One region of the Streptomyces sp. R-74717 genome, then DNA from elsewhere that is predicted to be linked to it. Evidence: riboswitches for the same ligand, from Rfam matches in the RefSeq annotation. Region 1 holds a riboswitch; each other region holds the start of a gene.
What was found. Region 1 has a riboswitch for cyclic di-AMP ahead of NRF20_RS12125 (M23 family metallopeptidase). Riboswitches for the same ligand answer to the same signal wherever they lie in the genome.
Positions count from the first base shown of each region.

Region 2: linked by a shared signal. The riboswitch ahead of NRF20_RS27375 (transglycosylase family protein) and the one ahead of NRF20_RS12125 (M23 family metallopeptidase) in region 1 are both predicted to bind cyclic di-AMP.
Region 3: linked by a shared signal. The riboswitch ahead of NRF20_RS04335 (LysM peptidoglycan-binding domain-containing protein) and the one ahead of NRF20_RS12125 (M23 family metallopeptidase) in region 1 are both predicted to bind cyclic di-AMP.

Region 1 is NZ_CP102361.1:2,718,319-2,721,587, forward strand. Features, by position in the region: gene NRF20_RS12120 (GntR family transcriptional regulator) at 1-409, opposite strand, end outside; gene NRF20_RS12125 (M23 family metallopeptidase) at 639-1,433, opposite strand; cyclic di-AMP (ydaO/yuaA leader) riboswitch at 1,447-1,613, opposite strand; gene NRF20_RS12130 (M16 family metallopeptidase) at 1,965-3,269, opposite strand, start outside.
Region 2 is NZ_CP102361.1:5,969,537-5,972,805, reverse strand. Features, by position in the region: gene eno (phosphopyruvate hydratase) at 1-921, opposite strand, end outside; gene NRF20_RS27375 (transglycosylase family protein) at 1,284-2,042, opposite strand; cyclic di-AMP (ydaO/yuaA leader) riboswitch at 2,046-2,217, opposite strand; gene NRF20_RS27370 (transglycosylase family protein) at 2,518-3,269, opposite strand, start outside.
Region 3 is NZ_CP102361.1:959,978-963,246, forward strand. Features, by position in the region: gene NRF20_RS04330 (DUF2461 family protein) at 33-683, shown strand; gene NRF20_RS04335 (LysM peptidoglycan-binding domain-containing protein) at 820-1,557, opposite strand; cyclic di-AMP (ydaO/yuaA leader) riboswitch at 1,562-1,747, opposite strand; partial or broken gene NRF20_RS04340 (ATP-binding cassette domain-containing protein) at 2,459-3,073, shown strand; partial or broken gene NRF20_RS04345 (ATP-binding cassette domain-containing protein) at 3,194-3,269, shown strand, end outside.

The sequences.
Region 1 (3,269 bases):
CCTGTACCAACGTCTCGTGGAACCAGCCGCCCAGTGAGCGCAGGTCCTCTCCCTCACCCCGCCGGGCCCGCTCCTGGCCGAGCCTGACCAGACCGCGCAACACCTTGAGATGCGCCTCGGTGCGGCGCTGCGCGGCGCGCGCGGCACCCAGCGGCTCCAGCAGCATCCGGACCTCCAGGAGGTCGGCGGCCTCCTCCTCGGTGGGCTCGGCGACGCAGGCACCCGCGTGCCGGCGGGTGACCACGAAGCCCTCGGACTCCAGGGTGCGCAGCGCTTCCCGTACCGGGACACGGGAGACCCCGTAACGGCGCGCCAGCAACTCCTCGGTGAGCCGGCTTCCGCGCTCGAAGACACCGGAGACGATATCGTCACGGATCGCCATGCATACCGAATGCGCCGGAATGCGCATGTCCGAACCTCCGCCTCAATTCCCGCGAAACGCGGCCGACCGACGCCTGTTCTGCAACTCTATTGCGATGTGGCCGCATATCCGATGCCGGGTGGAAATTCATGAATATCTTTTGGCCAGAGGACGGTTCGGGGAGCAGGTACTGCGGACGGGCGCGGAGGCCGGGCACGGCGAAGGCCCCGGCGTGCCGCCGGGGCCTTCGAAGGGGGTACTGCGGGTGCAGCGTCGGTCAGACGTTGACGCCGTGGGCGCGCAGGTACGCGACGGGGTCCATGTCGGAGCCGTAGGACGGCGTGGTCCGGGCCTCGAAGTGGAGGTGCGGACCGGTGGAGTTGCCGGTCGAGCCGGAGAGACCGATCTGCTGGCCCGCGCCGACGCTCTGGCCGACGGAGACGCCGATCGAGGAGAGGTGGCCGTACTGCGTGTACGTGCCGTCCGTCATCCGGAGCACGATGTTGTTGCCGTACGCGCCTCCCCAGCCGGCCTCGACGACCGTACCGGCGCCGACGGCGACGACGGAGCTGCCGGACGCGGCGTGGAAGTCGATGCCCGAGTGGCTGCCGGAGGACCAGAGCGAGCCACTGGACTTGTAGCCGGTGGTGACGTACGAACCTGCGACCGGGAGCTGGAAGGAACCCAGGCGGGTGCGTTCGGCGGACCGGGCGGCGCGGGCCTTCTCGGCGCGGGCCTCGACCGCGCGCTTCGCCTCGGCCTTGGCCTTCGCTTCGGCCTTCTTCTTGGCCTCGGCCTTCCGCTGGGCTTCCGCCTTCGCCTTCGCCGCGACATCGGCCTGGTGCTTCTGCGCGTCGGCCTGGGCGTCGATCTGGTCGGCGAGGGCGCCCTCGATGGCGATGACCTGGTTCAGACCGGTCTCACTGACGGAGGAGTCCGCGGCGAGGGCCGGAGAGGCCATGCCGCCGATGACGCCGGTGGTGGCCAGAGCCGCGACGCCGGCGATCTTCGCGCTGCTGCGCGTCAGTCGGCTCGGGGCACGATGCTTCCCGGTGGCACGGGTGAACGCCATGAAGTGGCTGATCCTTTCCTTCCTTCTCGCCTACCGGGTTAGCTGACGGGTTCGGAGCAGGAAGGTCTCCTACGGGCGCCCTGGCCTCATCCGGGCTCAGGCACCCGATTCACCCCAGGGACTGCATGGGTCCCCGGCTCCCCAGGCTCGCGCCTGACGGGGACTCGGCGATGGCTGCCCGGTACGTCACGGATGCGGCATACGAGTGACGGACAGCCCAGCCGACGCTAAGCGGGGTCACTTGCATTCACCAAACGGACAGGTCGTTTTGTAGCGCATCCCACAGGGCAGACAGGCAACCTCCCTGCCAAAACAGACAAAAAGGAAGACTCCGGTGAGATCTCACTCACAGGGGTCTTCCTTCTGTCCCGATATGCAGGCGTATGACGGGTCTGTGGACCGGCCGTGGCCTTCGGTGCTCGGTCGAACGTGAAAGTCGGCCGGTGGACTGTCACACGCAACGGGCCGGACGGGCGGGGGTCGCCCGCCTCGGCCCGGCCGGTCGTCCGGTGTCCACAACGGGTACGCCCGTCAGCCGGCGACCACCGACACCTCTCCGATGCCCAGGGCCCGGACCGGATCCTCGATCTGTGACGCGTCACCGACGAGGATCGTGACCAGCCGGTCGCCCGGGAAGGCGTTGACCACCGCAGCGGTCGCCTCGACCGTGCCGGTCTCCGCCAGCCGGGCGTACAGCTGTGCCTGGTAGTCGTCCGGGAGGTGCTGCTCGACCTGGTCGGCGAGCGTGCCCGCGACCGAGGCCGCCGTCTCGAACTTCAGCGGTGCGACACCCACGAGGTTCTGCACGGCCGTCTCACGCTCTTCATCGGTCAGTCCCTCGGCCGCCAGGGTCCGCAGGACCGTCCACAGATCCTGCAGCGCCGGTCCCGTGGACTCCGTGTCCACCGATCCGCTGATGGCGAGCATCGCGGCACCACTCGCCCCCGAGGCGGAATCCGGAGCCGACGACCGCAGCACCTGGGCGAAGGCCCGCACCCCGTAGGTATAGCCCTTCTCCTCGCGCAGCACACGGTCCAGCCGGGAGGTGAGCGTGCCGCCCAGGCAGTACGTGCCCAGCACCTGGGCCGGCCACACGCTGTCGTGCCGGTCGGCGCCGATCCGGCCGATCAGCAGCTGCGTCTGCACCGCGCCCGGACGGTCGACGATCACCACTCGGCCGGTGTCGTCGGCGGTGATCAAAGGGGCGGGACGAGGCTCTGCGATGTCTCCCGACCAGTCGCCGAGAGTGTCGGCGAGCAGGGCGTCCAGGTCGATGCCGGTGAGGTCACCGACGACCACGGCGGTCGCCGTGGACGGCCGGACGTGGGCGTCGAAGAAGGCACGCACGGCCGCCGAGTCGATCCGCTCCACCGTCTCCTCGGTGCCCTGGCGCGGGCGCGACATCCGCGCCGCGGCCGGGAAGAGCTCCTTGGAGAGCTCCTTGGCGGCGCGCCTGGCCGGGTTGGCCTGCTCGTGCGGGATCTCGTCGAGCCGGTTGCGCACCAGCCGTTCGATCTCGCTGTCGGCGAAGGCGGGCGCCCGCAGCGCCTCGGCGACCAGCGCGAGCGCCTTGGCCAGCCGGGAGGCCGGGACCTCCAGGGAGACCCGGACGCCGGGGTGGTCGGCGTGCGCGTCGAGGGTGGCGCCGCAGCGCTCCAGCTCGGCGGCGAACTCCTCGGCGGTGTGCTTGTCGGTGCCCTCGGACAGCGCCCGCGACATGATCGTGGCCACGCCGTCGAGGCCCTCGGGCTCGGCGTCCAGCGGGGCGTCGAGGAAGATCTCGACCGCCACGACCTGCTGGCCGGGGCGGTGGCAGCGCAGCACCGTGAGGCCGTT
Region 2 (3,269 bases), 3.3 Mb from region 1:
GATCTGCACCTTGGCGCCGAGCTTCTGGGTGATGACGTTCCAGCCGGCCCAGTCGTCCTCGTACAGCGGGTCCTCGATGGAGACCAGCGGGTACGCGGAGACGAGCTCCTCGTAGTACTCGGTCATCTCGGCGGCCGAGCGGGACTTGCCCTCGAACTCGTACTTGCCGTCCTTGTAGAACTCGGACGCGGCGACGTCGAGCGCGAGCGCGATGTCCTTGCCCGGGGCGTAGCCGGCTTCCTTGATGGCCTCGAGGATGAGGTCGAGGGCGGCGCGGTTCGACTCCAGGTTCGGTGCGAAGCCGCCCTCGTCGCCGAGGCCGGTCGAAAGACCCTTGGTCTTCAGGACCTTCTTCAGCGTGTGGTAGACCTCGGCGCCCCAGCGCAGGGCCTCGGAGAAGGACTCCGCGCCGATCGGGGCGATCATGAACTCCTGGATGTCCACGTTGGAGTCGGCGTGCGACCCACCGTTGAGGATGTTCATCATCGGGACGGGCAGCAGGTGCGCGTTCGGGCCACCGAGGTAGCGGAACAGCGGCAGGTCCGAGGCCTCGGAGGCGGCGTGGGCGACGGCCAGCGAGACGCCGAGGATGGCGTTGGCGCCGAGCGAACCCTTGTTCTCGGTGGCGTCCAGGTCGAACATCGCCTGGTCGATCAGCCGCTGCTCGGTCGCGTCGTAGCCGACGAGCTCCGGGCCGATCTGCTCGATCACGGCCAGGACGGCCTTCTCGACGCCCTTGCCCTGGTAACGGTTGGGGTCACCGTCGCGAAGCTCAATGGCCTCGAACGCACCGGTGGAGGCGCCGGACGGCACGGCAGCACGACCCGTGCTGCCGTCGTCGAGGCCAACCTCGACCTCGACCGTGGGGTTCCCCCGGGAGTCGAGGATTTCCCGGGCTACGACGACGTCGATGGACGGCACGAGGCATCTCCTTCTGGGATATGACACTGGTTGTGCAGGGTCACTTTGGCCTTGCGACAAGAGCCTAACCGGCCCGGCCCGCTCAGTCGGACGACCGCCCGTCCCCTGGGACGAAAAAGGACCCGAGAGTGAGCATTACCGGACAAACAGTCAGAATTTTACTCGCCAGTAACTACAACAGTTGAACGATCACCCATAGTCGGCACTCCCTGCGCGGCACACGGCGCTCCCCCTATACAGGGGTGATGCACCACACATGGAGGTGGCACGTCGGACAGAGGTGACGCGTCACGCAGAAACCCCGGCCCGGCGCATACGGGGGATTGCGCGCCGGGCCGGGGTGCTCGGGGGGAGAGCCTGAACTACTTCGTCAGGTGGAGCTGCTGACCCGGGTAGATCAGGTCGGCGTCCTTGACGATGTCCTTGTTCAGCTCGAACAGCTGCTGCCAGCCGCCCTCGACCTTGCGGTCGGCGGCGATCTTGCTCAGGGAGTCGCCGGAGGCGACCTTGTACTCGCCGTCGCCCTTCTTGACCTTCTCGCCGGTCGGGGTGGTGACGGTCTTCTTCGACTCGGCCTGCGGGGCGGCGGAACGGTCCGAGCGGGAGGCGGCCGGGGCCTCGGTGCGCCCGGTCTTCTCCGGCTGGGCCTGCTGCTTCGGCGCGGCCGGGGTGCTCTTCTGCTCGGTGGCGTTGGAGCTGGAGGTGGAGTTCGAGGAGGAGCCGGTGTCGACGCCCGGGTCGACACCGTCGTTGGTCAGGTTGCCGGCACCGGCGCAGCCCCAGGCACCCGGACCCTGCATGTCGAGGAGCTTCTCGGCGGTGGCGATCTGCTGAGCCTTGGTGGCCAGGTCGGCACGGGGGGCGTACTGCGTACCCCCGGCGGCGGCCCAACTGGACTGCGAGAACTGCAGACCGCCGTAGTAGCCGTTACCGGTGTTGATGGACCAGTTGCCACCGGACTCGCACTGGGCGACGGCGTCCCAGGTGGCGACGGAGGCGGCGGAGGCGCCGGTCGCGCCCATCAGCGGCACGGCGACAGCGGTACCGGCGACACCGGCGAGCGTGGCGATACGGACGGCCTTGGACGGGCGGCGGTGCTTGCCCTTGCTGGAAAACAGCATGGAACTTCTCCTCACCGACGCCTACGAGGTGAGCTGTCGGGTTCGGGCCAAGTGAGTTGCCCGGTCGCACGTCCTAGCACGCGACTTCACCCCAAGCCGGTCCTGATGCGTCTTTCGACGATCGGGTCCGGCGCTTACCTGGGTCCCCCGCTCCTGCCTACGGCGCTTTTACGCGTCTGTTCCCTTCGACCGACGGCAGGATTCGGCGTGACGGTCGACGGGGCCCGCGGTGCGAGCGGTTCCGACCGTAAACATACGCAACCCCCACATTCAAAGACGGACACATCGGACAATCTTCCCCTACTTGCATCTGAGGAACCGTCGTTTTCGCAGGTGGGGGCGGTGCAGAAGGGTTACCCGGGCGCGACACACCAGTTGACGCAAAGAGACCCATGTCTCACTTACACATAAGCGGACATAAGTCTCTGAACTACCCCAGTTTTCGAGGCCCTTTTAACCGATTTTCAGACTGCCCTCACTCGGCCTTCACGTCGAGATCGAGGCTCTGGCCGGGGAGGATGAGGTCCGGATCGGAGCCGAGGGCATCCTTGTTGGCCTCATAGAGTGCGGGCCAGCCACCGGAAACCTTCTGTGCGTCAGCAATCGCCCAGAGGTTGTCGCCGGGGTGCACGGTGTACGTACCGTCGGCGACCGGAGCGGCCGCGTCGCGCGCGTCGGCGTCACCGCGGGAGGCATGGCGACCCGACTCGCGGTCACCGCCGTTCGCGTCCCGGTCCCCTTCGGGGGCCGGCGCGCCGCGATGCTTGCCACCGACACCGTCGGACGAATCGGATGAGCCGGATGAATCGGGCACACCGGAGGGCGGAGTGGCTGACGCGGTACCCGAGGGCTTCGCCGTCGCCTTGGCCTTGCCGGCCGACTTGTCGGCGCCGCTCGAGTCCTTCGAGCGGCGCGTACCGTCCGAGGCACTGTCCGACGGCGTGGCGTCATCGGACGGGGCCGCCGACGCGCCGTCAGCCGGCTCCGCGCTCTGTGTCGGCCCGGAGGAGGCCGCAGACCCCGGGTCGACACCCGGCAGCGTCCCGTCCACCGCGAGGCCGGAGATGACCGCACAGCTGGGCCACGCCTGCGGGCCCTTGTCGTCCAGGACCTTCTCGGCCACGGCTATCTGCTGCGCGCGGCTGGCGAGGTCGGCACGCGGGGCGTACGTCTCACCGCCGTACGCCTTCCAGGTCTCCTGCGAGAACTGCAGACCGCCGTAGAAGC
Region 3 (3,269 bases), 1.8 Mb from region 1:
CCCTCAAGTCCCGGATCGCTAGGATCTCTCGCGTGACAAGAGCATTCAGCGGCTGGACAGAGCAAGCGTTCGAGCTGCTCCTGCAGTTGGAGGGCATGCCCTCGCAAGAAGCTCGCGAGAAGCGCCGAAAGGACCGGGAGCGTCTCGTACGGCAGCCCATGATCGCATTGCTGAACGATGTGGCCGACGCGGACCAGGCGTACGAGGACTTCTCCGTCTGGGGGTTCCGCAAGGACCCTTGGTGGTGGCAGCACCAAGGGGCGGTGATCCGGATCGCACGCAACGTCGAGATCGGCCTCCGCTTCGACCTCGACGGGCTCCGCATCAAGGGCGGCTGGACCTACCCCGACCCGGGGCAGGTCCCGTTGTTCCGTACGGCCGTTGCCGCGCAGGGCAGTGGCCCCGAACTGGTGTGTGCCATCGAGGCGCTGGGGGCTCAGGGGTACGAGATCACCGGTGACACCATGAAGCGCATGCCGCGCGGCCATGACGCCGGTCATCCCCGTGCCGACCTGCTCCGGTACCGCTCGGTCTCCGCTGCCCGTCCGCTCGGTGGGGACTGCGCGCAGCACACGTCGGCGCTGGTCGACGCCGTGCTCCGAGCAGCGCAGGAGTTGGAGCCCCTGCTCTCCTGGCTCGCCGGCCATGTGACCGTTCCCGGCTCCCGCCGACGCCCCACATAACGTCGCCTCCGCATGCTGTCCACGCGGGTGAGCGGCCGAAAGGCGGCCCCTGACCGACGGGTGCGGTCCCTTCCCAGGGGCTTGTCCAGCCCCTGGTCACCCGTCGGTACTGAACCGCCAGCGGCGCTGCTGTGCGTCAGTAGGCCCCGAACACGTTGTCGATGGAGCCGTACTTGTCAGCGGCGTAGTTGCACGCTGCGGTGATGTTGGCGATCGGGTCGTAGCTGTCCATCGACGTACCGGGCACGTGGTAGGCCCGGAACGTGGGGTCGATGATCTGGAGGAGGCCCTTGGACGGCGTGCCCTTGGCGGCGTTCGAGTCCCAGTTGTTGATGGCCAGGGGGTTGCCGGAGGACTCGCGCATGACGTTGCGGTGGATTCCGTCGTAGCTGCCGGGGATACCGTGCTTGGCCATGACCGCCAGCGACTCCTTGATCCAGCCGTTCAGATCGTTCGTGTACGTCGCGGGCGTCGCGGCCGGTGCGGCAGTGACAGTCGCGGAAGTCTTGGACTCGGCCTGGGCACCGATTGTCAGCTTCATGCCCGGGCGAATCTCTGCGGGGTTGTCGCCGACGATCTCTCGATTGTCCTCGTACAGCTTCTTCCAGCCACCGCTGAGCGAATGCCCCCGCGCGATCTTGGAGAGGGTGTCGCCGGCGATCACGGAATAGATGGTGGGCGCGGCCTTCTGCGCGGTCTTTTCCTTGACGGTGGCGACGGTCGACGCCGCAGCCTTGGACTGCGCCGGCGCGGCCGAGGCGAAGCCGGCACCGACCAGCGGAAGCACGAGAGCGGCTCCGCCCGTGGTCGCGACGATGAGACCGCGGGTCAGCGAAGTGGACTTACGACGACGGTGGATACCCGTTGCAGACATAGCGAATTCCTCTCCGTCGCCTACGAGGTGAGCTGTCGGGTTCGGACTGAAGATGTCCGGCCGCACACGAATGCGGCTTCACCCCGAGCCGTTCCGGATACCGGATCGGCGACTTACCTGGGTCCCCCGTTCCTGCCGTACATGAGTGGTCGGATTGCCGGACGGCGGCAGGATTCGGCGTTCCGTCCGGATTGACGGTGACCGTAGGCGAGAAACGCCGAAAGGAACAAGCCCCTATTTTTGGATCACAATTCATTCGCAAGATCGAATCACGGAATTGGCAGTAATCCACTTCACACCGCGAAGCCAAATTTCCTTGCACAGAAGGGAACCGAGCAGCGCGCCACGGCGTCTTGAACTCCGAATGTGACTCACACCACGAGATTCCCAAAACGGGCAATTCGGTCAGCGCCCAAGAGTCACAACCCCCCCCAAGTGCCCCTTTATTGACCAAGAGATCAATTCTAAGCAAATCACCCATACTGGGACATTCGTATGTCGATCCGGATGCCTCTCGGGCCGACCGCACCCGACAGGGCTCCACGACCTCCCGCCTCCCGGCCGACCGGTCCGCGGGGCGCTCGTCGCGCTCCCCCACACGACATCGAGGCTTTGCCTTTCGCCATCCGGGCCGTTATCGTTTCCAACGGCTCTGTTGTCTCCGATAGAGGTGGACGTTGCGCATCTGAGGTTCGCGATCATCGCGCCGTACGGCTTCAGCCGTACGCCCGTCACGCAGTAGCAGTGTTCAGTCCTGCCCGTGACCCCGCGTGGATGCGACCTCGGTGCATGAGCCGTCCCTCGATCTTTCGGACCGCCGCACCTCCCTCTCGGTTCGGTCGCTGCGTGGTGCTCGCATACGAAGCCCCCATTCACCGCGCTTGCGACTGCGAGGATCACCATGGCGACACCCACCGCCCCCAGCGCCTCTCTGACCTGCTCCGCCCTGTCCTTCCAGTGGCCGGACGGCACGACCGTCTTCGACGGGCTCTCCCTCAGTATCGGCCGCGGCCGCACCGGTCTCGTCGGGACCAACGGCTCGGGCAAGTCGACACTTCTGCGACTGCTGGCCGGCCAACTGCGCCCCTCCCAGGGCTCGGTGACCGTCGGTGGCAGCCTCGCCCACCTCCCTCAGAACATCACGCTCGACACGACGCTGCGTGTGGACGAGACCCTGGGCATCGCCGGGCGGCGCACTGCGCTGCGCGCTATCGAAGCCGGGGATGTGGACGAGAAACACTTCGAGACGATCGGCGACGACTGGGACGTCGAGGAACGAGCCCTCGCAACACTGGGGTCACTCGGACTGGGCGATGTCGAACTGGACCGCACCGTGGGCCAGATGTCCGGCGGGGAGACCGTCCTGCTGCGCCTGGCCGCACTGCTGCTGGAGCATCCCGACGTTCTCCTGCTGGACGAACCGACCAACAACCTCGATGTTCTCGCTCGCCGCAGGCTCTACGAGGCCGTCGACTCCTGGCGCTCCGGTGTCCTGGTCGTGGTGAGCCACGACCTCGAACTGCTGGAGCGCGTGGACCGCGTCGCCGAACTGCGCTCCGGATCCGTGAACTGGTACGGAGGCGGCTGGTCCGCCTACGAAGAAGCCCTGGCCACCGAACAGGAAGCCGCCGGGCGGATGTTGCGGGCCGCCGAGGCTGACGTACGCCGGCAGAAGCGCGAGCTGGAGGAGACCCATGTGAAGCTGGCGCGCC